Regions from separate parts of the Psychrobacillus syltrankelensis genome, predicted to be linked through region 2. Evidence: riboswitches for the same ligand, from Rfam matches in the RefSeq annotation. Region 2 holds a riboswitch; each other region holds the start of a gene.
What was found. Region 2 has a riboswitch for S-adenosylmethionine ahead of metA (homoserine O-acetyltransferase MetA). Riboswitches for the same ligand answer to the same signal wherever they lie in the genome.
Positions count from the first base shown of each region.

Region 1: another riboswitch for S-adenosylmethionine. It lies ahead of ACTSKG_RS11325 (O-acetylhomoserine aminocarboxypropyltransferase/cysteine synthase family protein); the one in region 2 lies ahead of metA (homoserine O-acetyltransferase MetA).
Region 3: another riboswitch for S-adenosylmethionine. It lies ahead of ACTSKG_RS07500 (methionine ABC transporter ATP-binding protein); the one in region 2 lies ahead of metA (homoserine O-acetyltransferase MetA).

Region 1 covers NZ_CM144227.1:2,358,836-2,369,166, forward strand. Annotated here, with positions in the region: gene ACTSKG_RS11320 (homoserine dehydrogenase) at 1-571, opposite strand, end outside; gene ACTSKG_RS11325 (O-acetylhomoserine aminocarboxypropyltransferase/cysteine synthase family protein) at 701-1,993, opposite strand; SAM riboswitch class I at 2,113-2,228, opposite strand; gene ACTSKG_RS11330 (glycerol-3-phosphate acyltransferase) at 2,367-3,011, shown strand; gene ACTSKG_RS11335 (YdcF family protein) at 3,026-3,613, shown strand; gene ACTSKG_RS11340 (GIY-YIG nuclease family protein) at 4,375-4,728, opposite strand; partial or broken gene ACTSKG_RS11345 (DUF2087 domain-containing protein) at 4,793-5,080, opposite strand; gene ACTSKG_RS11350 (DUF2087 domain-containing protein) at 5,108-5,905, opposite strand; gene ACTSKG_RS11355 (M3 family oligoendopeptidase) at 6,027-7,724, shown strand; gene ACTSKG_RS11360 (RDD family protein) at 7,742-8,149, shown strand; gene ACTSKG_RS11365 (lysoplasmalogenase) at 8,268-8,921, shown strand; gene pepT (peptidase T) at 8,958-10,184, shown strand; gene ACTSKG_RS11375 (DMT family transporter) at 10,197-10,331, shown strand, end outside.
Region 2 covers NZ_CM144227.1:780,864-791,194, reverse strand. Annotated here, with positions in the region: gene ACTSKG_RS04085 (AI-2E family transporter) at 1-318, shown strand, start outside; gene ACTSKG_RS04080 (sporulation protein) at 324-719, shown strand; gene ACTSKG_RS04075 (hypothetical protein) at 814-1,035, shown strand; gene ACTSKG_RS04070 (RAxF-45 family protein) at 1,109-1,240, shown strand; gene abc-f (ribosomal protection-like ABC-F family protein) at 1,352-3,214, shown strand; SAM riboswitch class I at 3,348-3,459, shown strand; gene metA (homoserine O-acetyltransferase MetA) at 3,544-4,452, shown strand; gene ACTSKG_RS04055 (aldo/keto reductase) at 4,718-5,650, opposite strand; gene ACTSKG_RS04050 (DUF1572 family protein) at 5,780-6,292, shown strand; gene ACTSKG_RS04045 (alpha/beta hydrolase) at 6,298-6,936, shown strand; gene ACTSKG_RS04040 (GrpB family protein) at 7,318-7,848, shown strand; gene ACTSKG_RS04035 (histidine phosphatase family protein) at 7,867-8,448, shown strand; gene ACTSKG_RS04030 (hypothetical protein) at 8,522-9,028, shown strand; gene fosB (metallothiol transferase FosB) at 9,184-9,603, shown strand; gene ACTSKG_RS04020 (YvrJ family protein) at 10,071-10,235, opposite strand.
Region 3 covers NZ_CM144227.1:1,494,915-1,505,245, forward strand. Annotated here, with positions in the region: gene addB (helicase-exonuclease AddAB subunit AddB) at 1-2,059, opposite strand, end outside; gene ACTSKG_RS07480 (TVP38/TMEM64 family protein) at 3,613-4,254, opposite strand; gene ACTSKG_RS07485 (AzlC family ABC transporter permease) at 4,422-5,129, shown strand; partial or broken gene ACTSKG_RS07490 (hypothetical protein) at 5,070-5,207, opposite strand; partial or broken gene ACTSKG_RS07495 (AzlD domain-containing protein) at 5,161-5,442, shown strand; SAM riboswitch class I at 5,542-5,649, shown strand; gene ACTSKG_RS07500 (methionine ABC transporter ATP-binding protein) at 5,805-6,830, shown strand; gene ACTSKG_RS07505 (methionine ABC transporter permease) at 6,820-7,482, shown strand; gene ACTSKG_RS07510 (MetQ/NlpA family ABC transporter substrate-binding protein) at 7,499-8,368, shown strand; gene ACTSKG_RS07515 (M20 family metallopeptidase) at 8,383-9,588, shown strand.

The DNA of each region.
Region 1 (10,331 bases), 1.6 Mb from region 2:
CTGCTTCTGCATAGCCAAGATCTTGTGCTTCCTTTAATGCATCATTGAATTGACATTCATTTAGTCGCATTTGAGTCAAAATGTAGTTAGAAGTACCATTTAAAATTCCTTGAATTCTTTTCACTGAATTTACTTGAAGTAAATTTTTCAACGTTTTTATAACAGGGACTCCACCAGCTGTTGTTGCTTCGTACCCAATAAATACACCTCGTGATTTTGCCCGTTCGTGAAGAGGAATACTGTATTTAGAAAACATCACTTTATTTGCCGTAATGACGTGACATCCTTTATCAATCGCTTTACATAAATAGCCATATGCCGGTTCTTCGTTCACAATAGCTTCAAATACAACTTGAAGTCCTGGAATATTAATAATATCCTCAAAATCATCTGTTACAAGTACACCAGGCGTTTGTATTCTTTCTTTCGATAAATTATTTACGAGAATAGCACTAATTTCGATGTCCAATCCCAACGACTTTTTTAGATCTTCTTTTTTTTCATTTACAATGTGATAAATTCCTTGGCCGACTGTTCCGAAACCTAGAATTGCTGCTTTTATTTTTGCCATACTTTCTCCTCCAAATGAATCTGCACAATTGAGCTTCCATATTCATAATCTAATAAAATATCGAATCGTATTTTTCGACTGACTATTTTACATATTGTAGACTATCTTTGCCCAATTAACAACAAAATTCTACCTAGAGAGGACATTTGTACTTCCTATAAGTACTTTATCAAGTGCATTTTGCAAATCTTCTACTGCTTCTAGACCTACCGACAAACGGATTAAGTCCTCTGTAACACCTGATTTCACTAAGTCTTCCTGCGTCAGTTGTTGATGAGTTGTAGAAGCAGGATGAATAATTAATGATTTCGCATCCCCAACATTTGCTACATGCGACCAAATTTCAATATTGTCAATAATATGTCGACCTGCTTCTTTTCCGCCCTTCACCCCAAAAGTTAAAATAGATCCAAAACCATTATTTAAGTATTTTTGTGCAAGATCATAAGATGGGTGATCCTCTAATCCAAGGTAGTTAACCCATTCTACCCCTTCATGATTAGATAAATATTCTGCTATTTTTTGTGCATTTTCATTGTGTTTTGGTACTCGCAAATGAAGTGTTTCTAAACCTTGTAAGAAAGAAAATGCTGCTTCCGGGCTTAAGGAAGGGCCGAAATCACGTAGCAGTTGAACACGGAGTTTAACCGCAAACGCTACGTTTGGAACATCGATTCCATATCGTAAGCCATGATAGGTTACGTCTGGTTCTGTAAATCCAGGGAATCTTTCGGAATCCCAGTTAAAATTCCCTCCATCTACAACTACTCCTCCGATTGTTGTTCCATGTCCGCCAATCCATTTTGTTGCAGAATGGATGACCACATGTGCACCATGTTTAATCGGGTTTGCACCATACGGGCTTGCAAATGTATTATCCACAAGTAAAGGTACCCCTACTTCATTTGCAATTGCAGAAACTTTCTCTACATCAAGTACATTTAAGCTTGGGTTTCCAATAATTTCAGCAAAGAATCCTTTTGTTTTGTCCGTTACTGCTGCACGGAAGTTTTCTGGATCTGTTGAATCGATAAATTTCACTGTAATACCGTAGCGTGGCAATGTATGGGCAAACAAATTAAATGTTCCACCGTATAAGTTTTCCGCTGCTATAATTTCATCTCCTGCTCCTGCAATATTCAAAATGGAAAATGCGATTGCGGCCATTCCAGAAGATAAGGCAACAGCAGCTGTTCCTCCTTCTAGTAGTGCAACTCGTTGTTCAAAGACATCTACTGTCGGGTTAGTAATACGGGAATAAATATTGCCTGCCTCTTTCAATGCGAATAGATTTTGAGCATGCTCCGTGTCACGGAATACGAAAGAAGTTGTTTTGTGAATTGGCACTGCACGTGAACCTGTAACTGGATCTGGTTGTTGACCACCGTGTAAAAGAAGTGTTTCTGGTTGGAAATTTGTCATTTTGAATTCCTCCTGTAAAGTAGTTTAGATGGACGCTTAGGGAGGCGGGAGAGGAGTGTTAGAACAAACAAAAAACCCCTCTTCGCTTAAGAAGAGGGGTGCAGTTTCGCAAGTTCCTCCTCTTATCTTCCAAATTCAGAACTTGAATTTGTAGGATTTAGCACCTTTCCAAGTTCAGAACTTGTTGGTTGCCGGGCATCGTAGGGCCTAGTCCCTCCGCCACTCTTGATAAGAGTATTAGATTTAGTTTTCCATCTTGTTACACAGTATAAGATTCTAGTAATCAATTAGTCAAGTGTTTTATTAAATAATTCTGAAACTTCTTTATTTCTCAAACGTTAAATGTAATAGAGAAATTTTTAGGGGTGTTTTAATGATAATTTGGATTATTTGTGTATTAATTATTAGTTATTTAGTTGGAGCAATTCATGGTTCGAAGGTTGCTCAATTGTTTAGTGGAGTCAATATTAAAAATGAGGGGCTAAAAAATTCAGGTGCATCAAACGCAGCAATTGTACTTGGCATGAAATACGGGATTTTGGTTGCACTAATTGATATTTTGAAAGGGGTAATCGTAATTATCGGTACCCGCTATTTCATGCAGCATTTTGCTTTATTTTCCGATGTTGAACAGGACTTATTACTATATTTAGCGGGAGCTTCGGTTATCTTAGGTCATAATTTCCCTATTTACACTCGGTTTAAAGGTGGAAAAGGAACCGCTTCTATCATCGGCATATTATTTGCTATTTATTGGCCTCTTGGACTAATTGGTCTTTTATTATTAATAGGTACAACTTTTTTAACGGACTATTTATTGATCGGTGTATTTGTTTTTTATTTTGTATTTGTGGGCGGGACTATTTGGTTTTCAGAAGGGTATGCCCCTATTGCAATTGCGAGTTTTTTATTCGTCATGGCATTTGTTTTGCATATCGAAAATTTTCGGCGTTTAGTATCTAAAGAAGAACCAAGAATTTCAGCCTTTTTAAGAAAAAAGAAGCCCTCTATGGAATGAAATGAGTGAATTGAATGAAGAAAAAAATGAGGTGGATTGTGCTTATTCCTATATTTGTCATTGCTTCTGGAGGATTTGGTGTGTGGATGCTTACGAGTAAATGGCTAGCAGAGGGTCTTGAACCTAAAGCAGATGGAACCAATGAGTATGCAATCGTGCTTGGTGCAAAAGTGAAAAAAGGAAATATCCCTTCCCTTGCATTACGTTATCGGTTAGACTCAGCGCTAAAATATGCTACGGAGAATCCACATGTGAAGCTTGTCGTATCTGGTGGACAAGGACAGGATGAAGATATTGAAGAAGCAGTCTTTATGAAGAACTTTCTCTTAGAAAAAGGGATTGCGGATAAACGACTTATTGTAGAAGATAAGTCGACCTCTACTTATGAAAATTTGCTATTTTCTCAAGAATTATTGCCCGAAAATGTGACGTCCGTGACAATAATTACAAGTGACTATCATCTACATCGGGCGAAAATGCTTGCTAAAAAAATTGACTGGGATGCCGATGTCGTGTCAGCAAAAACACCGAAAAGTGTGGAAATGAAATTGCGAATGCGTGAACGAGCCGCGCTCTTGAAGACTTATATTGTTGGGAAATGACTCCGAATTTGTTCGGAGTCATTTTTTATTTGCTTTTGATTAGTTATAAGCTGTCTCTTTACCGCTATTTTTAATGTGGTTAATGATCGATGCATAAAGTTCTGCTACGATCTGAGCACTATGACTATTTAAATGAATCCCATCTAAAGTGAGATTAAGCCCTCTTTTTTTGGATGCTCTCGTATACAGGCCCAGTTCTCTCGTTCGGTTGAGGAATGCTCTCGTAAACTGGCCGAGTTCTCTCGTTCGGTCGAGGAACGCTCTCGTATACTGGCGATTTCCTCTCGTTTTGATGGAATGCTCTCGTATATTGGCCGTGTCCTCTCGTTCGGTTGAGGAATGCTCTCGTATACTGGCGATTTCCTCTCGTTTTGATGGAATGCTCTCGTATATTGGCCGTGTCCTCTCGTTCGGTTGAGGAATGCTCTCGTATACTAGCCGTGTCCTCTCGTTCGGTTGAGGAATGCTCTCGTATACTGGCCGAGTTCTCTCGTTCGGTCGAGGAACGCTCACGTATACAGGCGATTTCCTCTCGTTTTGATGGAATGCTCTCGATATTGGACAAGTCCTCTCGTTCGAATGATGAACGCTCTCGTATTGGACGAGTCCTCTCGTTCGGTTGAGGAGTGCTCTCGTATAATGGCCACGTCCTCTCGTTCAAAAGGAATGCTCTCGCATCTGTAGGGGTTACTTTAGAAAAGTAAAGATTTTAATTTGATTAGGAAATAAAAGGCTTCCTTTGAATGGAAGCCTTTTTAGTATCAATCTTTTTTCGTGTGGTAGCCATTGTCACCATAAGGCTGTAATTTTTCCATCCATTTACCCAATAGTTTTTCTAATTCTTTCTTTTCGTCTACGTATTGATTTTCTGAGTTTTTCAGTATCTCCACCTGTTCTATTTCAAATGCGTCTTTGCCAAATTTTTTCCACTCTTCTTGGAGTATTCGGTTTGTATGAGTACCTGTTTCTAACGTGAATTTCGTTCCGTTTAATGTTTTGAAGTTACGTGTAGATGCGACGAATTTTTTGCCGTTTTGTTTATTAGTGATAACATAAATACCGCCTTCAATTTTTACCTCTCTGTATTCTTGTTTAAGTTCTTTTTTTCGATCCATTTTTCTCCACCCTCTACTATCTATCGCCTTGACGAGATTATATTTTTTTCATGACTGAATGAAGTTAATTTTTCACCCAGTACGCACTACCATCATCTTTTCTGCCTAGAAATCCATACTCAATTAGATAGCGTCTTATTGTGACAAAATCAGCATATAAATCTTTTAGTATTGAATTTATTTCTTTTTCACTATATGTTTTTTCTAGTTCAAATCGTTTGATGATTACATACAATGTTGCTAATTTTAGCTTTTCTTTTTTCGGAAACTTTGATAGTGGCCCATCGACGCCTTCAGGGAAAAATTTCTTTTCTACTTCTTCTAGCTCTTCTTTAGTTATTTTGTATTGATCAACTTTCATTTGTATTAGTCCTCTACTCTATTTTTTTACCCAGTATGCACTGCCATCGTCTTTTCTATTTAAAAACCCATACTCAATTAGATAACGTCTTAATGTGACAAAGTCAGCATATATATTTTTTAGTATTGCATTTATTTCTTTTTCACTATATGTCTTTTCTTGCTCAAATCGTTTGATGATGACACGCAAAGTTGCTAGTTTTTGCTTTTCCTTTTTCGGAAACTTTAGTATTGGTCCATCCACGCCTTCAGGGAAAAATTTCTTTTCTACTTCTTGCTGCTCTTCTGCTGTTATATTGTATCGATCGTCTACCATAGTGGCTGTTTTGTGGAGAGGTAGGAATGTGGGAGCGTGATCATCTTTTTGCTTCAATAACTCCATCATTGTTAAGAACATTTTTGCTTGTCGCTCTTTTTCCTTCAATACAAAACGATGGTTCCGTATAGTAGAACTGGTACCGATATTCAGTTCTGTTTGAATTTCTGCATCACTTTTACCGTCATAAAATAAACGGAGCAAGCTATTTTGATGATCGGTTAATCCCGTAAGTTTTTTATTTAGCCCAATTAGATAATGAAATACAGATCCATGCTCCATCACGATATGTCGTTTCATATAACGTTCCGCTTCAAACAATAAACTTTCAGCAGGATAAATAATTCCTTTTTCAATTTTTTCTCCACATAATAGACAAACAAAAAATTCCTTTTCTTCTATATATCCTGCCTTTAATTGTTCTGTATTCGCATTCCAAAATAATTCTGATATTTCCACTAACCAAACACACCCTTTATTTGTTTGTTGATTTACTAACATATTAAACAATTGTCTAAGAATAGTCAATTGTAAAATTTTAGTTGCAATATATCAGAAAATAATGAACAATGGGAATGAGAACGTTTCGAATTTCGAAGAAACGACCGGGAGGAGAATAAACTTGGTAACATTTAAAGATTACGAATACAAACGACCAAATTTGGAAGAAGACAAAGTAAAGTTCCATGAGGCTTTATCAAAGTTTAAGGAAGCATCTTCAGTAGTGGAGCAAAGTACCGCAATTGCAGAATTAAATGCACTTCGCAATGATTTTTCAACACAAGCTAATTTGGTATATATTCGCGCATCAATCGATACGAATGATGAATATTATCAAAAAGAACGAGATTACTTTGATGAAGTAGGTCCAGAAGTTGAAGAACTCGTAACGGAATATTACAAAGCACTTGTCGCTTCTCCTTTCCGTAATGAATTAGAAGAAAAATGGGGTAGCCAGTTATTTGATCTAGCTGACTTTCAGATTAAAGCCTTTTCTTCCGATGTGATATCTCTTATGCAGAAGGAAAACAAATTGGCCTCTGATTATTCTAAACTTGTCGCTTCCGCACAAGTGGAGTTTAACGGCGAAACATTAACGCTTGCACAGCTTGGACCATATGGTGAATCAACTGATCGAGAAGTCCGAAAGAAAGCAACGGAAGCAAGATTTAATTTCTTCCAGGAGCATGAGGCAAGGTTCGATGATATTTATGATCAACTTGTAAATGTCCGCCATGAAATTGCAACTAAATTAGGATATGAAAATTTTGTGGAGCTTGGATATATTCGTATGAATCGTATCGATTACAATGCGGAGATGGTAAAGAAATTCCGTGATCAAGTACGTGATTTTATCGTTCCAGTCGCTACAAAATTATACGAGCGACAAGCGAAGCGTATCGGGCTAGATGAACTAAAGTTTTATGATGAATCGCTTAAATTCTTAAGTGGAAATGCTACACCACAAGGATCTCCTGAGTGGATTGTGGATAATGGTAAGAAGATGTATGAAGAGTTGTCACCAGAAACTGCAGAATTCTTCCAGTTTATGATAGATCGTGATTTGATGGATCTAGTAGCCAAGAAAGGGAAAGAATCTGGAGGTTATTGTACTTTTATCGACAATTATGACTCACCGTATATTTTCTCAAACTTTAATGGAACATCGGGAGATATTGATGTATTAACACATGAAGCAGGTCATGCATTCCAAGTGTTTACGAGCCGCAATATCGGAATTCCTGAGTACGTTTGGCCTACATTTGAATCATGTGAAATTCACTCGATGAGTATGGAGTTCTTCACATGGCCTTGGATGGAATTATTCTTTAAAGAACAAACCGATAAATATAAGTTTGCACATTTAAGTAGCGGACTTCTATTCTTGCCTTACGGTGTCGCAGTGGACGAATTCCAACACATTGTTTATGAAAATCCCGAAATGACTCCTGCTGAGCGTAAAGCAGCTTGGAAAAAAATTGAGGAAATTTATTTGCCTCATCGTGATTATGAAGGTAATAGTTATTTAGAAGCAGGTGGCTTCTGGCAACGTCAAGGGCATATCTACGCTAGCCCTTTCTATTATATTGATTACACTTTAGCTCAAATTTGTGCATTCCAATTTTGGAAGCGTTCAAGAGAAGATCATGAAGCGGCTTGGAAGGATTATTTACACCTTTGCCAGTTAGGCGGCTCTAAATCTTTTACTAAATTAGTAGCTGATGCAAATTTAATTTCTCCATTTGAAGAAGGTTGTGTAGAATCTGTAATTGGTTCCATTGAAGAATATTTAAATAGTGTGGATGATTCCGCTCTTTAATGAAGGATGTGTGTCAAATGTTGAATCCAGCTGGATTTTGGATAAGATTAGGTGCAAATATTTTAGATGGGCTCATCATAGGAATCCCACTAATGGTTATAAGTTTTATCATTACAGGAGAACTTTCTGAATCCTGGTTCACAGTAATTTGTCAAAGCATCTATGCATTGATTGTGCCTCTTTTATGGTCCGGATATACAATAGGAAAGAAGATAGTGGGTATCCGAATTGTGAAAATAGATGAATCAAATGTAGACTTCTGGACAATGCTAAAACGAGAAATTATTGGCGGTCTTGTGTATACACTTACATTTGGAATAGGCACTATCGTTAGTATATTTATGGTAGCCCTACGAGAAGATAAACGAGCAATTCACGATTTTATCGCAGGAACTTATGTAACTTATAATCCACCTGAATATTGAATTATCCAAGAACAAGCATCTTCAAGTCGGATGCTTGTTCTTTTTATATTCGCATATACTATTGCAGGATATTTTCTACCAATAACGAATATAAAATAAAAGGGGTGTCACTATTTTTATGTGGAACAAGATTATTAGTATTTTTATTGCGGTGATGGCGATCATTTATATTTTCTTCATTCCGGTGGATCCAGTATCGACAAAAATAGTATTTAAACTTATCCCCATGCTATTGATTATTTTACTTGCCTATAAGCAATCTAGTGGAGAGTCCAATAAATATAAAATACTTATTATGACTGGACTATTAATTTGTATGCTTGCAGATGGTTTGATTTATTGGTTTATCGCCGGGCTTATAACATTTTTAATCGGGCATATTTGGTATATTATTGCGTTTCGTCATATTAAAACGTCTACTATTCCAAAATGGGCTGCCATTATTCTTATTTGTTACGGAATTGGGATGGCTTTTTGGATTGCTGGAACTCTTTGGACAAAAGGTGATTTTGTTTTAGCCACTGCTGTCATTCTCTATATTATTGTCATTTTATCAATGGGATGGAATGCATTCCAAACAGCTAATAAATTCGCAATTATTGGTGCCATTTTATTTATGATTTCGGATTCTGTGCTTGCCATTAATCGATTTATTGTAGATATTCCTTTTTCGGATGTCCTTATTATGATTTCCTATTATGTAGCTCAGTTCTTATTTGCATATAGTATTTATGCTCATTATTCCGCAACTCGGAAGAATCTGTTAAAATAAACGTAGGCTTTATAATTTGAAAGGGGATTTATTCTCATGAAAGAAAAATTAATCGAGCGTTTAACTCGCTATGCAAAAATAGATACACAATCGAATGCTGCAAGCCTTACTTGCCCGTCTACAGAGGGTCAATGGGATCTGCTTCATTTACTAGAAAAAGAACTTGCAGAAATCGGTCTAGAAGAAATTACGTTAGATGAAAATGGTTATTTATTTGCTACTTTGCCTTCTAATACAGATAAGGATCTTCCGACAATTGGCTTTTTAGCTCATGTTGATACTGCAACTGATTACACTGGGAAAAATGTAAACCCTCAGCGTATTGATAGCTACGATGGTCAAGATATCACATTGAACGAAAACACAATTATGACTGTGAAGGATTTCCCTGAGCTTAAAAATTATGTTGGTCATACACTTCTTACTACAGATGGTACAACACTATTAGGTGCGGACGATAAAGCCGGAATTGCGATTATTATGACTGCAATGGAATACTTCGTTCAAAATCCAGAAGTGAAACACGGAAAAATACGTGTAGCATTTAATCCCGATGAAGAAATCGGTCGAGGACCACATAAATTCGACGTGGAAAAATTCGGAGCAAAATTTGCCTATACAATGGACGGTGGGCCTCTTGGTGAATTACAATTTGAGAGCTTCAATGCAGCCGGTGTTAAAGTTGTAACAAATGGCACAAGTGTACACCCTGGCTCTGCAAAAGGAAAAATGGTGAACTCCATTGGAATCGCTACGAAATTCCAATCACATATGCCAACAGACGAAGTTCCTGAGAAAACAGATGGTTATGAAGGATTTATCCATTTGATGAATGTTAATGGGGATGTAGAGAAAACAGAACTTAGCTATATAATCCGCGATCATGACCGCGAAAAATTCGAAGAGAAAAAGCAGTTATTCCTGGATACTGCTGAAAAGATTAAAGCAGAATACGGAGAAGGTGCTATTTCTGTTGAGTTAAACGATCAATATTACAATATGGGTGAAAAAATTACACCCGTTATGGAAATTGTAGATGTGGCTAGAGATGTTATGATTTCACTAGATATCGAACCACTTATTATTCCAATTCGTGGTGGTACAGACGGTTCCCAGCTTTCTTTCATGGGTATGCCTACTCCTAACGTGTTTACTGGCGGAGAGAACTATCATGGTAAATACGAATTTGTATCAGTAGATGTTATGGAGAAAGCAACGAACGTTGTAAAGGGTATTATCCAATCATTTGAAAAACAAGCTTAAGTAGGTGTTTTAATGCGTGAAATATTTCTTGGTGTTTTAGCCTCTTTATTTTTTGCTGTAACATTCATACTTAATCGTTCAATGGAAATATCGGGAGGAAGCTGGCTTTGGAGCTCTTCCCTCCGATACTTTTTTATGGTTCCTTTT
Region 2 (10,331 bases):
ATCATTGCACTTGTTTCACCACCCTTTATGTTAATCAAACTTGCGATAGTATGGACTATAGTTCAATTAGTGGAAGGTAAATTTATATCCCCTCAAATTATGGGTAAGTCACTACATGTTCATCCAATTACGATTATTTTTGTTTTGATAACATCAGGATCATTGTTTGGTGTTCCTGGTGTAATATTAGGAATTCCAGGTTATGCAATATTAAAAGTTATTGTTTCACATTTTTATACACTATTTAAAAAGCGTTATAATAGGTATGAAACGAATTTAGAAAACCATTATGAGTATACAAATAACAAGGTGGACTGAGAGTTATGGCGAAGAAGTTTGAATCTTCTATAAGAGTACAAACGATTAAAATTGACACAGTGGTCGATCATCCTTATATTGAACATGGTATAAACCTTTCCGGAACTATATATATTGATGGTGTACATGATGACGAGTCAATAGGAAATATTAAACTAGAAGTTTTCAAATTAATAAATGGGGAAGTATCCAAAATCGTATCCAAACATTCTATTGAACTTGTAGGTACAGTAGCATCAAAAGATATGCAAATGATTCCTTTTGAAATTATACCTGATGATAGATGGCTACCTGATGGTAATGACGAAGTTACAAAATTAATCCTACGTACAACCGTGTTATTTGAAAATGGATCCGAATATAATGACGAAGACGAGATTAACTTCGACATTGAAGAATAGATATTTTGAAAGCTCCAGTGAATTTTTGCTGGAGTTTTTTTATGGATAATTCAATAAAAAAAGAGCAATCTAATGGAAAATGAGGAGAGATATTATGAAAAAGTTGATTGTGGTGCTATTAGTTTTCCTATTGCTTAGCTTATCTGCTTGTGGTTTCAACAGAAATTCAAATGGACCACCTAATACACAAACCCAAGTTAACGGTAATGCAAATCCAAATACTGTTCCAAATACTGGTAATAAAAAAGTGGATATGGAAAATGATGTTGGAATTCCAGATAAGAATGAAAATAATGACCACCTATTAGTTAAATAAGAAAAATTTATTTGGCATAATATAAAAGATATGATAAAATATTATCAACTTAGTGAACGGAGGTGACGAAAGAATGAAAAACACTGTGAATGCACATGGATTTATACTGGAATTTTTATCCACATCTTGTGCGATTACTCATGAAATTGAGCCTAACGGGACTAGTCTGTCCTTTTTTAGACAATTTAATGAATTTCACAGCTGATAAGCCATTCTTTCTGAACCAAAATTTTAGGAGAAGACTGCTTATATGCAGTCTTTTTTCTTTGCAGAAAAATGCTTCCAGCTAAATCAGAGATGAGAGGAAGCGGAAAATATGATATGTACAATACAAGAAGTTAGTAAAATGCTTGGAGGAAACACAATTTTTGAAAATTTATCTTTATCTATCAAAACTGGAGATAAATTAGGGATTGTAGGACGTAATGGTAGTGGTAAAACAACCCTACTTACGTTAATAACTGGTTTAGAAATGCCAGATGAGGGCAAGATTCACTTCAAAAAAGGAACGAAAATTGGTTATTTAGCTCAGATTCCATTATTTTCAAATAATGTGTCCGGCATCGATGTACTAAATTCTGCATTTAAGGAACTAATAGAATTACAATCTAAGATGAAAGAACTTGAAGGAAAGCTATCCACTGAGGACCCTAAGGAGTTAGAAAAATTACTTCAAGTATACGGAGAAATTCAAGAGGAGTTTACTAATCGTAACGGCTATGCGATTGATTCGGAAATCAATAAAGTAATAGAGGGTTTGCAATTATCCTCTTTTGTGCATCTATCATTTACGACATTAAGTGGTGGGGAACAGACAAAAATAATGCTTGGTAAGCTTTTGTTAACGAAACCAGACTTATTGTTACTAGATGAGCCTACGAACCATTTAGATTTATTTGCAGTTGAATGGTTAGAACAATATTTAGTTTCCTATTCGGGTACAGTAGTTATTATTTCACATGATCGATACTTTCTAGATCAAGTTGTTACTAAAGTTGCTGATTTGGAGGATGGAGAAATAAAGTTATATCACGGAAATTATTCATCTTTTATTATCGAAAAAGAAGATGCATTAATGCGCGAGTTTCAGCAATATGAAGAACAACAAAAAAAGATAAAGAAAATGAAAGAAGCAATTAAACGATTAAAAATATGGGCTAATGAAGCAGTGCCGCCAAACGCTGGACTTCACAGACAAGCGAGAAATATGGAACGTGCATTAGAAAGAATGGAAAAGGTAAGAAAACCACTAATAGACCCTAAAAAGATGAGCTTATCGTTTGAGGCAGCTCCTAGAAGTGGAAAAGAAGTGATCATCATGGAGCAAGTATCGAAAAAATATGGGGAAAAAGTGCTTCTTCAAGATGCTAATTTACACGTGTACTGGAAAGAGCGTGTTGCCATTGTTGGACGTAATGGTACAGGGAAATCTACGATACTAAAAGCACTTTTACAAGAATTATCGGTGGATACAGGAAGTGTACGTCTAGGCAGTAATGTCCGAGTTGGATTTCTGTCTCAGCACTTTGAAATAAACAATCCAAAAGAAAAGCTAATTGATGTATTTCGAAGTGAAGTTAATGTTTTAGAAGGAGATGCTCGTCACATACTTGCTAAATTTATGTTTTACGGACCAGATGTATTCAAAAGAGTGGGTGATTTAAGTGGGGGGGAGAGAATGCGCCTGCGACTCGCCCAGCTTATGCATCAAGATATCAACTTATTAATGTTGGATGAACCAACGAATCATCTGGATATAGATTCAAGAGAAGTTTTAGAGGATGCATTAGATGACTTTCAAGGAACAATTTTAGCTGTTTCTCACGATCGATACTTTTTAAATAAATTATTTCCAAGAACTGCTTGGCTAGATCAAGGTCAACTTACAACTTTTGAAGGGCCTTACCAATGGGCCCGTGTAAAATGGGAGGAGCAACAGTCAAAGCAGAGTGTCCCAGTTATAGAACAAAAGAAGGGGCTTACTAAACTTATCGAAGTAAAGCCTCTAAATATTCGACAGATTGAAGAAGTAATTAGGAATTTAGAAGAGGAAGTTCTGTTGTTAAAGAAGCAAATTGAAAAGGAACAAGACTGGTCAAAATATGAAAACCTTCTTTCGATCAGAGATGTAAAAGAAAAAGAATTAGAAGAGTTAATAGAACAATGGCTTGAGTCTTAATAATTTCAAGTTTGAGATTAGTAACTGAAAACTAATTACCGAAATAATTTTTGTGTCATTGTTTAATCTTTATTGCTTAAATGTTCTGAAAGTGATACTATGAAATTTATATTTTAGTAATAAAAATAATATACTCTTATTAAGAGAAGTTGAGGGATATGGCCCTATGACGCTTCAGCAACCTCTGACTTTGTCAGAAAGGTGCTACTTCCATCAAGATTGTTAATGATCTTGAGAGATAAGAACAAAGAGCTTGAAGGAAACCCTCTTTTCTTATCCATTAGAAAAGAGGTTTTTTTATTTTGTAAATGGAAAAGGAGACAAAATAGATGCCTATTAATATCCCACAGAAATTACCTGCTACTGAATTGCTTAAGGAAGAAAAAATATTTGTGATGGATGAGAACCGCGCTTCCACTCAGGACATCCGCCCCTTGAACATCATTATTTTAAATTTGATGCCTGAAAAAGAAAGAACAGAATTACAATTATTAAGACTTTTAGGAAATACACCCCTTCAAGTAAATGTAACGTTCTTGAACACAGCAACACATGAATCAAAAAATGTAAGTAAAACGCATTTAGATACGTTTTACACTACTTTTAATCAAATAAAACACAGACGATATGACGGAATGATCATTACAGGAGCCCCAATTGAACACTTAGCTTTCGAGGATGTTGACTATTGGGAAGAAATGACTCAAATTATGGATTGGACCAAAACCAACGTGACATCTGTTTTACATATTTGTTGGGGTGCTCAAGCTGCATTGTATCATCATTATGGTATTGGGAAATATGATTTGCCCCAAAAATGCTCAGGGGTATATACACATCGAATTTCCGATCTAACAAACAATCTAGTTCGAGGATTTAATGATGAGTTTAATGCTCCACACTCCCGTTATACTGCAGTATCTTTTGAAGAAATTCAAAACGATTCGAGATTAATACTTCTTGCAAATTCGGACGATGCAGGAGTTTTCCTTGTTATATCTGAAGATAAAAAACATATTATGATCACGGGACATTTAGAGTACGATGCAGATACACTTGCAGATGAATATAATCGTGATGTGAATAAAGGACTTGAAATCGATGTACCTAAAAATTACTTTCCAGACGATGATCCAACGAAACAACCGATAAATTCTTGGCGTTCTCATACGCATTTATTATTTTCAAATTGGTTGAATTATTATGTCTACCAAGAAACACCGTTTGAGTGGGAATAATATTGAGGGGGGCTGTCCGAGGATGTTTACCCCCTAATTATAGGCAGATTTTTGATTTAGTCTCGAATTTATCAGAATTGGTTACGATTTCATTTACTTTAGTCTCGCTTAAGTACAAATTGGTCTCGATCTGCCATTTGATATAAGAAGGATGAACTTTTTATTAGTAGGAAATACAATATTAAACGAGATATATCATTCATAGGAAGTGATAGAAAAGTTGTCTTTTAGCCAATTGAATGGCTTAAAGACAACTTCTCGAAGATTATTGGAAGATTTGGTCAATTTGTTTTATTTCTTGTAGGCTAAGCTGCACTTCTAAGGTCTTTATATTATCCAATACTTGCTCCGATTTTTTCGTTCCAGGTATAATCACATCGATTGTATCCTGCGTTAAATACCAAGCAAGAACTAAATTTGAAACTGCTGCGTTTTTATCATTTGCTATTAGTCGAAGTTGTTCTATTTTTTCTAGATTGCGAACAAATTCTTCTCCTTGGAATAAAGGATTTTTTGAACGGCCATCTTCAAAAGTACTATTTTTATCAAATTTTCCAGTAAGTAAACCCGAGGCTAGTGGGAAATAAGGTATAAAGGAAATATTGTGCTCTTTTGCGTAGGGTATTAAATCATTCTCCACCTCTCGTTTTAACAAGTTATAACCGGATTGAAGGACGTCAATATGTCTATCTTTATTACCTTCTTTTAATTGATCTAGTGTAAAGTTTGATACACCAATAGCACGTATTTTTCCTTCTTCTTTCAAACGAGAAAGCGACCCAATGGCTTCTTCCTTTGGAGTGTTTTCATCTGGAAAATGAATGTAAAATAAATCGATATAATCGGTTTGAAGACGTCTCAAGCTATTTTCAACTGTTTCTCTTAGGAAATTTGGGTTATTATCCACTACCACTTTTCCATCCAAAAATTTATGTGCCCCTTTGGTAGCCACAACAATATCTTGACGTTTCCTAGTTTCTTTCAATACTTCTCCAATTAACTCTTCTGATCTTCCTGGACCGTAAATAAAGGCTGTATCCAAAAAGTCAATTCCGTTATTTATAGCAGTACATACTATTTCTTTTCCAGTCTCATCATTGAGGTTGGGGAAAAGATTATGCCCACCAACGGCATTGGTACCAAGTCCTATGGGATTTACAAATAGTCCAGTTTTACCAATTTCTACTTTATTACTCATAGCTAGTTTAAACATCTCCCTTTTTCCGAATAGTTACACTATCATAATAGCAATATTGTAAACAACCTCAAAGGAAACTGCTTTTAATGATATTATTAAATGGAATGATAATAAAGGGAGATGATTAGATTGTCAGAAATAACAAAACTGCATGCTGATTTTGTTCGAGTTATTCGAAAGAAATTTGAAGAAATGAAAAGCGATACGGAGAAAGCGATTATGCAAATGGATGAGAAAGCATTATTTTGGTCACCAAATGCACAATCAAATAGTATCGATGTTATCGTCAAGCATATGAGTGGAAACCTAATTTCTCGCTGGACTGATTTTTTAACGACAGATGGGGAAAAACCTGATAGAAATCGTGATGGGGAGTTTGAAAGTACAATAGAGTCACGTGAAGAATTATTGAAAATGTGGGAGAATGGTTGCAATGTGTTTTTGAATGCAATCGACACTATAGAAGAGAAGCATTTACTACAAACAATTTATATTAGAAATCAACCTCATACTGTCATGGAAGCAGTTATAAGATGCATAGCACATATATCAAGCCATGTTGGACAGATTATTTATATTGCGAAACAAGTAACTCCTGAAGACAAGTGGACAACTTTGTCTATACCCAAAAAGAAGGGATAAATAATATGGTTTCAAAATTTACTTATATTCATAGTGCGCCAGATAGTAGTAATGTAAATAGAACATATCCAGCATTATTTTTAATGCATGGAATGGGTAGCAATGAACATGATTTAGTAGGACTCGTATCTAGCTTACATGAGAAATGCCATATTTTTAGTATTAGAGGACCGATTTCACAGCCACCAGGTTATGCTTTTTTCACAATTGAAGGAATAGGAAAACCCCATCTTGCAATTTTTGATCAAGTATTAAAAGATCTCCAAACTTTTATCGAAGAAACTGTAGAAGAATATACGATTGATCGCGATCAGCTTTATCTTCTTGGTTTTAGCCAGGGGGCTATACTTGCTCAATCACTAGCACTGGTAATGGGTAACCGAATAAAAGGAATAGTGGCACTTAGTGGATATATTCCAGCAATAGTGAAAGAAGAATATTCGATACAGCCTGTTGATCAATTAAATGCATTTATTTCACATGGTGAATTAGATAATATGCTGCCATTTGAATGGGGAATAGCAAGTCGAGATTATTTCATCGAACTAGGTGCAAACGTAACATTTAAAAGTTATCCAGTTGCACATGGTGTAGCACCAGAAAATCAAAAAGACTTATTAAAATTTTTACGACAAGATATTTAAATAAAAGGATATTTCACCCTTCATGACGAATAATACTCATCTTGAGGGGTGATTTTTTGAACGATATGCATTTAAATATACGTTAATACAATGAGAAAGATGAAAATCAAGTGAATCATTTAATTAAACTATGTAAGGAAGAACAATATTTACAACGAATATTAAAAAGTGAGAAACTAGTTTTATTATTTAAAAGAGCATAATGTTGAATTCTTACATGGCGAATTTGATACGACTAGTCCATTTGCAATGTAATCTCTCGGTGTTTTACCATTCGATCCTTGTCCTACATGGATTACTTATCAAAAGCATTACTAAACAATTAACAGGACTACTTTAGAACATATAAACAGTGAATGAAATACAAGGGGGTAATTCACTCTGAAGCTTGGATTAAATAAAGACGAAGTGAAACTAATGCCTTATACAAATGAATGGAAGACAGAATTTACTAGAGTTAAAGAAGCATTACTAAAACAAATGGATATAAGAGCAAATTGTATTGAACATATCGGAAGTACCGCAATCAAAGACATGGTAGCAAAGCCGATAATAGACATCTTAGTCGGTGTGAACGATATAGAAAAGGTAGATATATCCTTCACGGAAGCTTTACATAAGGTCGGATTTTTAAGGCTTAAAGTGGAGAGACCAGGTGAAATCGTATTCGCGAAATTTACGGATGATACGTTTGTAGTGAAAACACATTTCATTCATGTAGTTGATTATGAAAAAGAACTTTGGAGAAATCTTGTTTTTTTCAGAGATTATTTAAATGCAAATGAAAAAGCTAGAGAAGAATATAAAAGGTTGAAAATAAGCTATGCTGCCCGCGGAAATATTGAAATAACGGAATATACCGATTTAAAGGAGCCATTTGTGAGAAGTATATTTACGAAAAGAACTATTTAGGAGGTAGAATTATTTTTGATTACAAATTTATATTTTGTTAGACATGCACATTCTACCTATACACCAGACGAGCTAGGAAGACCTTTGTCTGAAAGTGGAATGGCAGATGCAAGGAGAATGACTAGACTTCTGAAGATGGAGAATATAAATCATGTTATTTCTAGTCCATTTAAAAGAGCTGTGCAAACAGTTGAAGGGATTGCTAATGAATTAGGTAAAGATATCGAAATTATTGATGGGTTTAAGGAACGGATATTGTCTGACCGGCCAGTAGCAGATTTTAATGAGGCGATCAAAAAAGTGTGGTCTAATTTTGATATTTCTTTAGATGGTGGTGAATCAAATAATATTGCTCAGGAAAGAGGCGTTGCTGCAACGATACAAGTTCTTGATAAATACAAAGGCCAAAACATCGCTATCGGAACGCATGGCAATATAATGGTATTAATCATGAACTATTTTGATCCACAATATGATGTTCACTTCTGGGAGCAGCTTGCAATGCCCGATATATATAGGCTTACTTTTCGTGATATGCATTTAATTGATGTTAAGAGAATAGATGATGATATATCCCTATGCGCTGGTTATCCTATCTAAGCTTTGAAAGTAATAGGGAATTTGAAATCACAGTAGTAGACAACGAATAATTTATCGAAAGGATGCTAGATTAATGAATTACTTTAAAAAATTACTGACTTCTATGATCACAGTAATAATTTCTTTTGGATTAATAGGTTGTAATGGAAATGAAAAAAATGTAGAAATCTCAAATACGAAAGAAGTTAAAGTAGCAGGAGAAAATGACAAAAACATAAATCTTAGTAAACTTGATTTTACTTTTCCTTCGAAATGGTCAAAAAGAGGAAACGAGAATGAATTGTTTTTTGATGACGAAAATAAACAGACAGTAGGTGGAATATCTCTGGTTGGGTATTATGGTGATTACAATTCTACTTTGCCAAACCATAGCGAAATATTGAATACGGAAGATGTAGAAACAGATATTGGTAAAGGTAAAGTCTTTACTCTTAAACGAAGTAATCCTGCAGCGGCTAATAATAATGAAACATGGATTGAAATACATGCAGTAATACCTGCTAACAATAAGCAGGCATATGATATTTGGATAAAAGGAGAAAAGGACACTCTTTTAAAAATTTTAAAAAGTATTCATTAAAGTAAATGTTTCATTCGATAATCCAAAATAAATAATACAATAGATTCTCTTTGTAAATGAATTACAACAGTATTGCTTAAATGAGCTTTATTAATATATAGGAGATAGTGGATAAATATAGTCAATTTTTTTAAATAAGTGAGGGGTTTTATGGAATGGCTATAAAAGGCTTAAATCATTTTTTATTTTCTGTCTCTAACCTAGAGAAATCAATTAAGTTCTATCAAGATGTTTTTGAAGCTAGTTTATTAGTGAAAGGAAGAAGTACAGCTTATTTTGATTTAAATGGTATGTGGCTTGCTTTGAATGAAGAAGATATACCTCGTAATAAAATAATTGAATCCTACACACATATAGCTTTTTCAATTTCAGAAGCAGACTTTGATAATACATATAAAAAACTACAGGATTTAAATGTAAATATACTTGCTGGCCGCCAAAGAGATGCAAGAGATAAAAAATCAATTTACTTTACTGATTTAGATGGACATAAATTTGAATTTCATACCGGAACTCTACAAGAAAGAATGGATTATTACAAACAAAAAAAAGCGCATATGGAATTTTACGATTAGCTAAAGATTCAAAATAGGAGTGGCATTATACGAGGACAATTATGGTAAGAATCTCATTTTGAAATCATAAAAGGATTATAAGATAACGTGTATGCGAAAAAAAGGAATATTTAAAGAAATGTTAGGACAATCAAAAGCAGCTCGGTCTATTGCAATATGTCAGGCTGGAATAAATCGGCGAAATAACTCACTTTGAAGCTCTTCAGTTATTAAATGTCATCTATACGAAGGGTTTATCTATATTTCAAAACTAAAAATTACCTAATTCATTATGATACTTATCTCATTTACTTGAAAAAAGTAATCCATTTTTGAGTTATTACTCTGGATGGATTACTTTTTACTACTGGTAGATTTTCTTTATAGAAAGCATGCTTCAGTGTATTATCTTCTTCCTTTTAGAAAGTATAAGTTTTTAGTGCAGTTTATCTAATCAACAGGATATATGTTTATTTCAAATTGCTACATCACTTTCTTTTTTCTATACTCTTGTTAACTACGGTAGCTATATTTTGAATGATATTTTCAAGAGACTCTATTTTATTTTCAAATCGATGTAATAAATAAATAGTGACTACAATGGGAAATCCGAAGTTGCCAATTAATTGTATAATGTTTCCCTCGCCAATCATGAGTATCCCCCCTTTCTCCATTTATTAATATTCTTCAGTTTTTTATATACCTGTTGAGTAATCCCTTTAATTTACAAATATTTATTTATGCCAAAT
Region 3 (10,331 bases), 710 kb from region 2:
TTTGCTGAAGCTTTTTTATATACATGGAAGGGAGCAATGCTTTTCCTTCACTATCTGCAATCGGGTACGACACAAATAAATAATTTGATGAAGCAGTAAATGCTTTATAGACCAAATAGTTTTCATCGAGTAATCGCATTTTAGATGTCGGAGCAAGCTCAAAGCCAATTTGGGTGAACCATTCACGTTCGGTGTCCGACAATAATCCCTCATGATCCATTCTTTTTGGAAAAACACCATCGTTTACACCTAGAACAAAAATAGCTTTTATATTCGTAATTCTTGCGATATCTACATTTGCTACAACTACTTGGTCAACTGTCGGTGGTATGCGAGAAAATTCTAGTTGGTCATATCCTTCATCTAAAATTTTCGAAGCTTCCTCCAATGTCATTTCTTTCTCTCCAAACATCAAAACGAATTGGTCTAATACATTGATCCATTCATTCCATGCTTGTTCATGTTCTGTCGCAAGTAATAATTGTCCTTCTTCCTCTTCCGACTGCTTTAATAATTGTAGTTTATCGTAAACTTGTAAGGTTTCGATAAATGTAAATAATGCTGTTGCAATTTCAAGCCCCGTCTTACTCGCTTCTAGCTGTTCAGCCAATGTTTTTAAAGGATTTACAACTAAATCTCTAACTGCATGAATATCCGCTTGAATACTTAATTCCTCGTCTGTTTGAACTTTCGAATAAAATTCAAGGCCACGATACTTTTTATATATCCAACGTCTATCATCAAACCATCTATCACCGTAAATACCAAACGACAGTACGAAATTTTCTAATCGATCCGCACGTTCTCTCCAGTCTCTCTTTGCAGCATTAACAGGGAAAAACAAATCCGTTTTAATGGCTCGAAACACCGGCTCGTATTTCCAATCCATCCGAATAATCTCCAACACAGAACGACTTAACTCAATTAATGGATGATGAAGCATTGTTTTTTTCTGGCTAATAAACACAGGAATATCATATTGAGCAAAAATAGTTTCGATTAAACCTTCGTATGCTTCCGCTTCTCGATGTAAAATGGCCATCTCTTTAAAACGAACATCTTTTTGTTGCATTAGCCCCCGAATATTCCTTGCTACTGAATGTACTTCCGCGCGTCTATTTGAAGCTTCTAATATATGAAGATTGCCTTCCGTTGGGATTTCTTGAGGAGGAAGCTGATCGAAGTTTGCTTCTATATGGGCTAATTCCATAGACACATAACGCTTCTGCTTTGTTTGATGCACAGTCGTTTCCACATCCACTTTTTCATTGCTTGCAATATCTAGCAATCTATTACATGTGGACGCAGGTTGATAAAATAAAGACTGCTCATCAAATGCATTCTCAATGGATTCCATAGGTAGAGCAATCGTCAAACGTTTTACTTTTTTCATTAGTTCCTGGATTATTTCCAATTCTCTTGTCGTAAATGAAGTGAATCCATCTATATAAATTTCTGCTTTTGCAAGTAATGAAAAATCTTTAATTTTCTGTGCGAGTAATGTTAAATACCCTTCTCCGTCTATATAACTCGTTCCTAATTTCTGTTCCATCAATTCGAGCATCATAACTAAATCAGACGATTTATCAATTAATGTTTTCGGTGCCTGCACATGTTCTAAATCATTTAGCACATTAGACATAGCTTCATAATCTAAGCAGTATCGATTGAATTCTTTTAAAAGTACTTCGATTTGATCTGTAAATCCTCGCTTAGTTGCTGCTCTTTTAAATAATTTAAATTGATCTTTATTATCTTCTAGCAAACTTCGGATAAGCATTCGATAACCGAATCCACTAATTTCCTCTTTTGCTATGCCTCCTGTTTCTTGCAGTATCCTCCATGCTAACCGTTTAAATGTCGTTACTTGTGCTCGTATTAAACCAGCAAGTCCAGAATCTGCCGCAAGAGTATACTCACTGGTGAAAGACATTTGGTCGGGTACAATATAAAATATAGGATCTCCAATAGGAGTCTCCTGTAATGTATCAATTATTTCTTGTTGCATAAACTTAGTTTTTCCTGAACCTGACCGCCCACTTACTATTCTTAATGACAATTTTGCACCTACTTTCTTGATTTTAGATGATTGAGAAAAGCGCAAGCGCACTTCAAGAGCACTGGGGGCTCCACTCATTTGTTTTCCGAAGCTTACCGCTCGCTTTCCGCGGGCGAAGTATCGAGTCTCCTAGGCCAACACGATGTTGGTCATGAAGGCGTCGCCTCAGGACGAGGCGCCCTTAGCCTTCCTTCCTATGCTCTGCTCCTGTGGGGTCTCGATTACTCCGCTTTCCCGCAGGAGTCGAGCGGACGCTTCTCCAAACAACTAATATAAGTCCGAACGCTTGGTACACCAATTAGATGTGAACCTTAGGTAAAAAATATATGGGCAACATTCTTGCCATTACCCTTAGCCTTATAGACATATTCGCAAGATAGAGACTACAAATTGCAAAGTCAGCAACGAGAAACACAAAATAGCTTTTATCTTGGAGTGTGCCATTTAATGCTTTAAGCTTTCTATAGGATTCCATCACTATCTCTCTTTACTACTCATAAGGAGATAGCGCGGCAGTACGAGACTCCAGCGGGATCAGCGAGACAGACGAGACCCCGCACGAAGCGTTTAATAGGAGGAAGGCTTAAGACGGCTCATCCTGAGGCAACGCCTTCATGACCAACGTCGTGTTGGCCCGAGGCTCGTCGCTCGCCCCACGGAAAGCGAATACCAGAGCGCTAAATTCGGGGAAACGTTGCGGATGTTTGTCCGTCGCCCTCTTGGAATTTGTGAAGACATGATGCGTTTGGTTTGGCTAATTAGAGAAAAAATACTTCCCTACTCTTTTAAAAGCTTCCGAACACCATTTCGGAAACTCTTCACTTCTTTATCGGTGTATACTACTTATTTTTCTCTAATTTTGCTTACCGTATGAATAAGCCAAAGAAGTACCAATTCATTATGTCGCTAAGTTTGCTCAGGAGTTAGAGAAGCTGCTTGATGTTTGCTCCCTGTAACGCCTCCACCTGCTGCGGATTTCAACCTGTTCATAGCATAATAATTTATATCTTAAGTTAATTTCATAAATAGCATTTAATTATTAAAACACGAGCAATACTTAATTTATTGATTGGAGCGACAGGCGGCGACTCCTGCGGGATGAGTGAGACAGATGAGACATCACAAACGACGCGAATGCGGCGGTGATGGCTCATCGCTCACCCCGCGGAAAGCGTCCGCCGATAGCGGAAATCATGCTGATTTATGTAGAGTAATTTATACATATTCTCACATTTCGCTTTAATATTGTTTGTGTTTTATGCTCTATCTTTAAATTATGAAATTGATTCATCTTATAAAAAAAACGAATAATTTCCCTCTCTCTATTGTACAAAACATACAGTAGAGAAGGAAATTATTCGAAGTTAAAATTTAAAGTTTCTTTAGAGGGTGGCAGGTATCTTGCCTTCACTTTACCAATATTAGATGAATTATCTTTAAAGTGAAAATATCGGTATTTAGGCGGTTTCCGATTTACCGATTACTTCATAACCTCTTGCTATAAAATCCGGATAGTAAACACTACGATAATATCAATCATGATAGCAACTAAGTTACTCAAATCTTTTCACCTCAGTGCTCCGTCTCTCGTCACGATTTAATTTATAGTCCTCTTCCAACTTGTTATTTATTCTTTTTTCCACACTTTTCCCAACAAACCAAAGCATAACAACAATTAGAACTACTATTATCGTTCTTACAGGCTGCGTTACAAGTGCTTTGATATCAGATCCAATGAAGCTTACTACTAATATCATGATCAATTTACCTAATGTGACCGTCCATAAGTACGTTTTCTTTTTTATGTTAGACAAGCCCGCAACTATATTCACAAGTGCAGATGGAGTAAAAGGAAAACAAATGAGTAAAAATAATGGTCCAAAACCATTTCTCTCCACCCATAATATTAACTTTTGGATTTTCTCATGTTTTGTTATAAAGCCTAACACTCTAGCACGTCCATACTTGCGAATAACTAAAAAAACTGTGTAAGCCCCCGCAGCGGAGCCTACCCACGATAATAAAAATCCGAATAACATTCCGTATGCATTGACATTCGCTACGATAAAAACTACTAAAGGTAAAAAAGGTAGAAAAGCTTCTAAGAAAGGTAGAAGAACTCCTATCAATGGTCCTAACGCTCGGTAATCGTGTGTTAAATTAGTCAATGTTTCAAATGAAAACCAGCTAGGCATGATTACTCTCCTCTACGAAATAAATAAGTAATTCTCCACTCGGAGATAAAGAAATTGGGTTTACAAACTATGTATATTTATACTATTCCCAATTTTCGTATGTATAAAACTTTTGATATATAGTATAATTTGTTCATTCTATTTTTAAAAGGGGGTTAGAGCTTATTATGAATAATAATTCATTTCTAAAAGGATTAAAAGCAGGAATTAGTATTGCAATTGGCTATTTCCCAGTAGCATTAACGTTTGGTTTATTGGCAAAAACCACTGGTCTCTCCATTATGGAAGCAACAGCTATGAGTGTATTTGTTTTCGCAGGTGCGTCCCAATATATGTCATTGACGCTAATTTCAAACGGAGTTGATCCCATTTTAATTGTATTAAATACGTTTGTCGTTAATATTCGTCACTTCTTAATGACGGCTGCGTTGAATGAAAAGATGCACAGTGAAAAAAGATGGATTAAAGGAATATATGCTTTTGGTATAACTGACGAATCCTTTTCTGTGCTAGCTACTCAAAAAGAGGATAAAGTACGTACTTCTTTTGCATTTGGGGTAGCCCTGATTGGTTATAGTAGTTGGGTTTTATTCACGGCTATCGGCCATGTCATTGGCGCCAACCTACCTGCTTTTTTGCAAGCAGCTATGTCTATTGCTTTATATGCTATGTTCGTCGGGTTATTAGTGCCTTCTATGCGTGGGAATCGAAAAGTAGTAGTGCTCGCTTTATTCGCTGCCATTATTAATGGATTCTTTTATTGGACAGAATTATTATCAACAGGTTGGGCTATTTTAGTAGCTACGCTTGCATCTTCAATATTGGTTGAAATTATTTATGCGAAACGTAGTATTAGTTTGCCGGAAGGAGCTTAAACGAATGGGTACTTGGTATTGGTGGACACTACTTGGAATGGCTATTGTCACATACATTCCGAGGGTTTTTCCACTGACTTTTTTAGAAGGAAGAAAATTACCACCTGTTGTCTCGGGTGTATTAAGTAATATTCCATTTGCAGTGCTAGGAGCGTTAATTTTTCCAGCAATTTTATATGTACAACAAGGGAATCTATTATTCGGAGTTATTGGAGCAATTGTCGCTTTTACCCTTGCAATTATCTACTCGAATGTCATGGTCGTAGTATTAGGAACTATCAGTGTTTTGGCAATATATAGTTTAATATTTTAATAATTTTGAATTATTTTATTTTGGAAGTATGCTTGACGTTTTTGGTTTTATTGTTTAATGTTGGTATCAATTCTTACAACAATTACATAGCACATCACTTTCTTATCAAGAGAAACCGAGGGACAGGCCCTATGACGTTTCGGCAGCAGATTCACTTTTGAACACTGTGCCAATTCCTACGAACAATTAATGTTCGGAAGATGAGAACGAGATTGTTTTTCAATTTTTCGAAGAGCTTTCTTTTTCTTATCTGCTAACAGATAAGAGAAAGGAAGCTCTTTTTCGTTCCCCTGTCAGAAAGTTAGATAGCTGTAATTTATTGTCTGTAAAGAATTAACTAACTTTTCAGGAGGTTATTAATAATGATTGAATTTAAAAATGTTTCCAAGACATTTCTTCTTGGCAAAAGGGAGGTGCATGCAGTAAGAAATGTTTCATTAACCGTGAACGAAGGTGAAATATTTGGCATTATCGGCTTTAGTGGTGCTGGTAAAAGCACTTTATTGAGACTTGTCAATATGCTAGAGCGTCCATCCGCTGGAACCGTTATGATTCAGAATATTGATGTCAATTCACTATCTCCCAAAGAGCTACGAGAAAGACGCCGCAATATTGGGATGATTTTTCAAAACTTTAATTTATTTAACTCTCGCACGGTTGCAGGAAATATTGCATACCCACTTAAACTTGGAGGTTTACCAAAACAAGAAATTAATCAGCGAGTAGAAGAATTATTACAATTTGTCGGTTTATCCGATAAGTCGAAGGATTATCCAGACCAATTATCTGGAGGACAAAAGCAACGAGTAGGAATTGCTCGGGCATTAGCCACCTCTCCGGATGTGCTCATTTGTGATGAAGCTACTTCAGCATTAGATCCAGAAACAACCGCGGAAATACTCCGTTTATTAAAAAAAGTAAATCAAGATCTTGGTATAACAGTTTTACTAATTACACATGAAATGCATGTCATACAATCTATTTGCCATCGTGTAGCAGTAATGGAAAATGGCGAAGTAATAGAATCTGGAGATGTTTTTGATGTATTCACCAATCCGCAACATTTAACGACGCAACGGTTTATCCGATCTGTTCAACAAGATTTACCTTCTGAAACCATTTTAAAAGAGTGGCGGTCTAGAGGCGGAAAGAAATTATATCGCGTTATTTTCAAAGGGGATATTACAAATGATGCGGTACTGTCGCAAGTAACCCAAAAGCATCAAGTTCACTTTAATATCGTCTATGGCTCCGTTCGAGAACTACAAGAAAAACTTTTTGGGAATTTACTAATCTCTTTTGAAGGTAATTCCGAAGCGATTCAAAAAAGTCTAAGTGACCTAGAAACAATTGTTGACATTGAGGAGGTTGCGCACCATGAAAGTTGATTGGACAACATTTTGGCCTCGAATTGTAGAATCGACTGGGGAAACTATCGTCATGGTCATCACTACATTAATATTCGGCTCTATTCTTGGAATCGCCATTGGTTTATTACTTTTTGTTACACGAGAGAAAAATATTTTGGAAAATAAGGTCTTATTTCAAGTGTTAAATATTTTGATTAATATTATTCGACCTATTCCATTTATTATTTTCTTAGTTGCCATTTCACAATTAACGAGATTAGTAATTGGTACAACAATTGGAACGGCAGCTGCCATCTTCCCAATGACAATCGTTGCTTGCTTTTCGATAGCCCGTGTCGTGGAAAATAATTTAGTAAGTATTGAACCAGGGGTAATTGAAGCTGCTCAAGCAATGGGTGCTAGTCCCATTCGAATCATATTTACCGTACTGATTCCCGAAGCGCTTGGACCACTGATTTTAGGACTTACATTTATTAGCGTTAGTTTAATCGATTTTTCTGCCGTTGCAGGTACAGTTGGTGGTGGCGGTTTAGGACATCTTGCCATGACTTACGGATACCAACGCTTTGATGGTAGTGTAATGGTCGTAACTGTCATTATTTTAATTGTTCTAGTGCAACTCGCACAATGGCTAGGAAATACTTTATCAAAAAAATTTATGAGACGATAGAAAGAGGAGTTTTGATATGAAAAAGTTTAGTTTATTTTTATTAGCAATTATTGCTGCAATTTTACTAGCGGCATGTGGAAATGAAAAAAGCGGAGATTCAAATACAAAAGAAAAAGTAAAAGTGAAAATTGGTGTAAACGGTTCGGATGGCGTCCAGTGGCCAATTTTGAAAGAAAAAGCTGCTAAAGAAGGCATTGAAATTGAGCTAGTTGAATTTGCCGATTACACTTTACCAAATAATGCGCTTGCTAACGGAGATATAGATTTAAATGCATTTCAACATATGTCTTTCTTAGCGCAGTATGTAAACGAAAGTGGCAATGATATCGTGCCAATTGGTTCCACAATGTTCGCTCCACTTGGGATTTATTCCGAAAAAATTAAAGATATCTCTGAAATAAAAAAAGGCGATAAAATAGCGATTCCAGACGATCCATCTAACCAAGCACGTGCACTTCGTTTATTAGAAGCAGCTAAACTTATTACATTAACAGATGATTTTGGTCTATTCGGAGATCCTTCTAAAATTGCAGAAAACCCATTAAATCTAGATATTATTCCAATGGTCGCGCAACAAACACCTCGAGTATTACCAGATGTAACAGCGGCAATTATTAATAACGGTGTGGCAGGTCAAGCTGGTTTTTCACCAGGAGAAGATCCAATTTTTAAAGAGTCGGGGGATAACGAATCCACTTATCCATACGTAAACATAATTGCAGCACGAGCGAAAGATAAAGATAATGAGACGTTTAAGCGCATTGTGGAATTATATCATGAAGATGATATTAAAAATGCCGTTACAGAAGATACAAAAGGCGGTTCCTTCCTAGTGGTTCTTTCGCAAGAAGAATTAAATAAAACATTCAAAGATCTTTTAAAATAAAGGAGGAAAATAACATGAGTATCGCAATAGAAAAAAGAGATATAATCACTAATTCAATTGAGCAAAATCGGGAACTCTACATTCAAACAAGTCAAGAAATCCATGCAAATCCCGAAATTGGAAACAAAGAATTTTATGCAAGTGCAAAACATGTGGAACTTCTTAAAAATGCAGGCTTTGAAGTAACTACAGCAGTTGCAGAGCATGAAACATCTTTCTTTGCTGTTAAAGATAGTGGCAAAGAAGGAGCAGCAATCGCTTTTTTAGCTGAATACGATGCACTTCCTGGTATTGGTCACGCTTGCGGTCATAACATTATTGGTACAACTAGTGTAGCTGCAGCAATTGCATTAGCAGAAACATTACCTGAAATTGGTGGACGTGTCATCGTTCTTGGCACCCCTGCTGAGGAGGGCGGTCCAAATGGGAGTGCAAAAGGAAGCTTTGTGAAGCATGGTTATTTGAAAGATATCGACGCTGCTTTAATGATTCATCCTGCTGGAAAAACTTCCTTAACTAGTGAAACACTTGCTGTAGATCCATTAGAGTTTCATTTTTACGGAAAAGCTGCGCATGCATCCGGTTCACCTGAACAAGGCATAAACGCATTAGATTCGGTCATTCAGCTATTCAATGGAATAAATGCACTACGTCAACAATTACCATCGGACGTTCGTATTCACGGTATCATCACGCATGGTGGCGATGCCCCAAACATTATCCCTGACTATGCGTCTGCTCGCTTCTACATTCGTGCTGAAACTTGGAAAAAAACAGAGGAAGTCGCAGAAAAGGTTCGTGCGATCGCAAACGGAGCAGCCCTAGCAACTGGTGCTTCCGTGAAGATTGAACGTTTTCAAAATGAGGTACAAGACTTCGTATTAAATTCTGTATTAGATGAAGTAATTCATACTGAACTAGAGGCCATCGGAGAAGTAGTTCATCTCGAAAAACGAAAAGGAAAAGGCTCAACTGATGCTGGAAACATCAGTTACTTAGTACCTACCGCGCATCCACATATGAAAATTGGACCCGACGACTTAATTGCACACACGATTGAGTTTAGAGAAGCAGCCAAATCAAAAGAAGGTGACGAAGCGCTTATTAAAGGAGCAATAGTACTCGCAACAACCGGCTATCGCATTTTAACAGATGCAGAATTACTGCATAACATTCGTAAAGAATTCGAAGCCTCCTTAGCCCGAAAAGAAGCGGAATAGTGTACTTTCTAAAAAAAACGCAAGCTTTAAGTGCATCCTGTATTTACTATTTCAAGAGTGCTTTGAACGAAACATTGACTACACTATTACCGTAGTAATTTGGCTCTTGAAGTGACTGCGTCACTTCAAGAGCCATTTTTTTCGGTAATCTTGTGGCGGATGTTTGTCCGTCACCCTCTTGGAATTTGTGAGGACATGATGCGTTTGGTTTGTATAATTAGAGAAAAAATACTTTCCTACTCTTTTAAAAGCGGACGAAGATACAATTTCGTCCGCTCAGCGTAAATGCTCAACTAAGAAGTTAAAAACTGTCATAGAGCGACTAATTGTAAGATGAAAGTTACAGATTCTACACTGAAAGCAACAAAATCCTTGAAGAAAGCAACCATTTCTCAATTTAATATGATCGTTAGTTAAGGAACTACATTTTATCCGGATGCACAAAATTTCACCAAAATATTAAAAATCAATAGCATCTCTTATTCAACAACTATTAAAGGATGGCATGATCACAACGTTTACTTAAACTATTTCTATCCTCTTAGCGATAGCTGGGCTAAATCTTCTTGTTAGTACAACTCACTTAATGGATTGTAGTGAAAGGTGTGGCGACTCCAGACGGAGGCCAACAGGATGTTGGTCACGAAGGCATTGCCACACGATGTGGCGCTCTTAGCCTTCGTTCCTCGTAGAAAGATGAGCCATCACAACGAACGCGTGAGCTGTAGTGATGGTTCATCTCT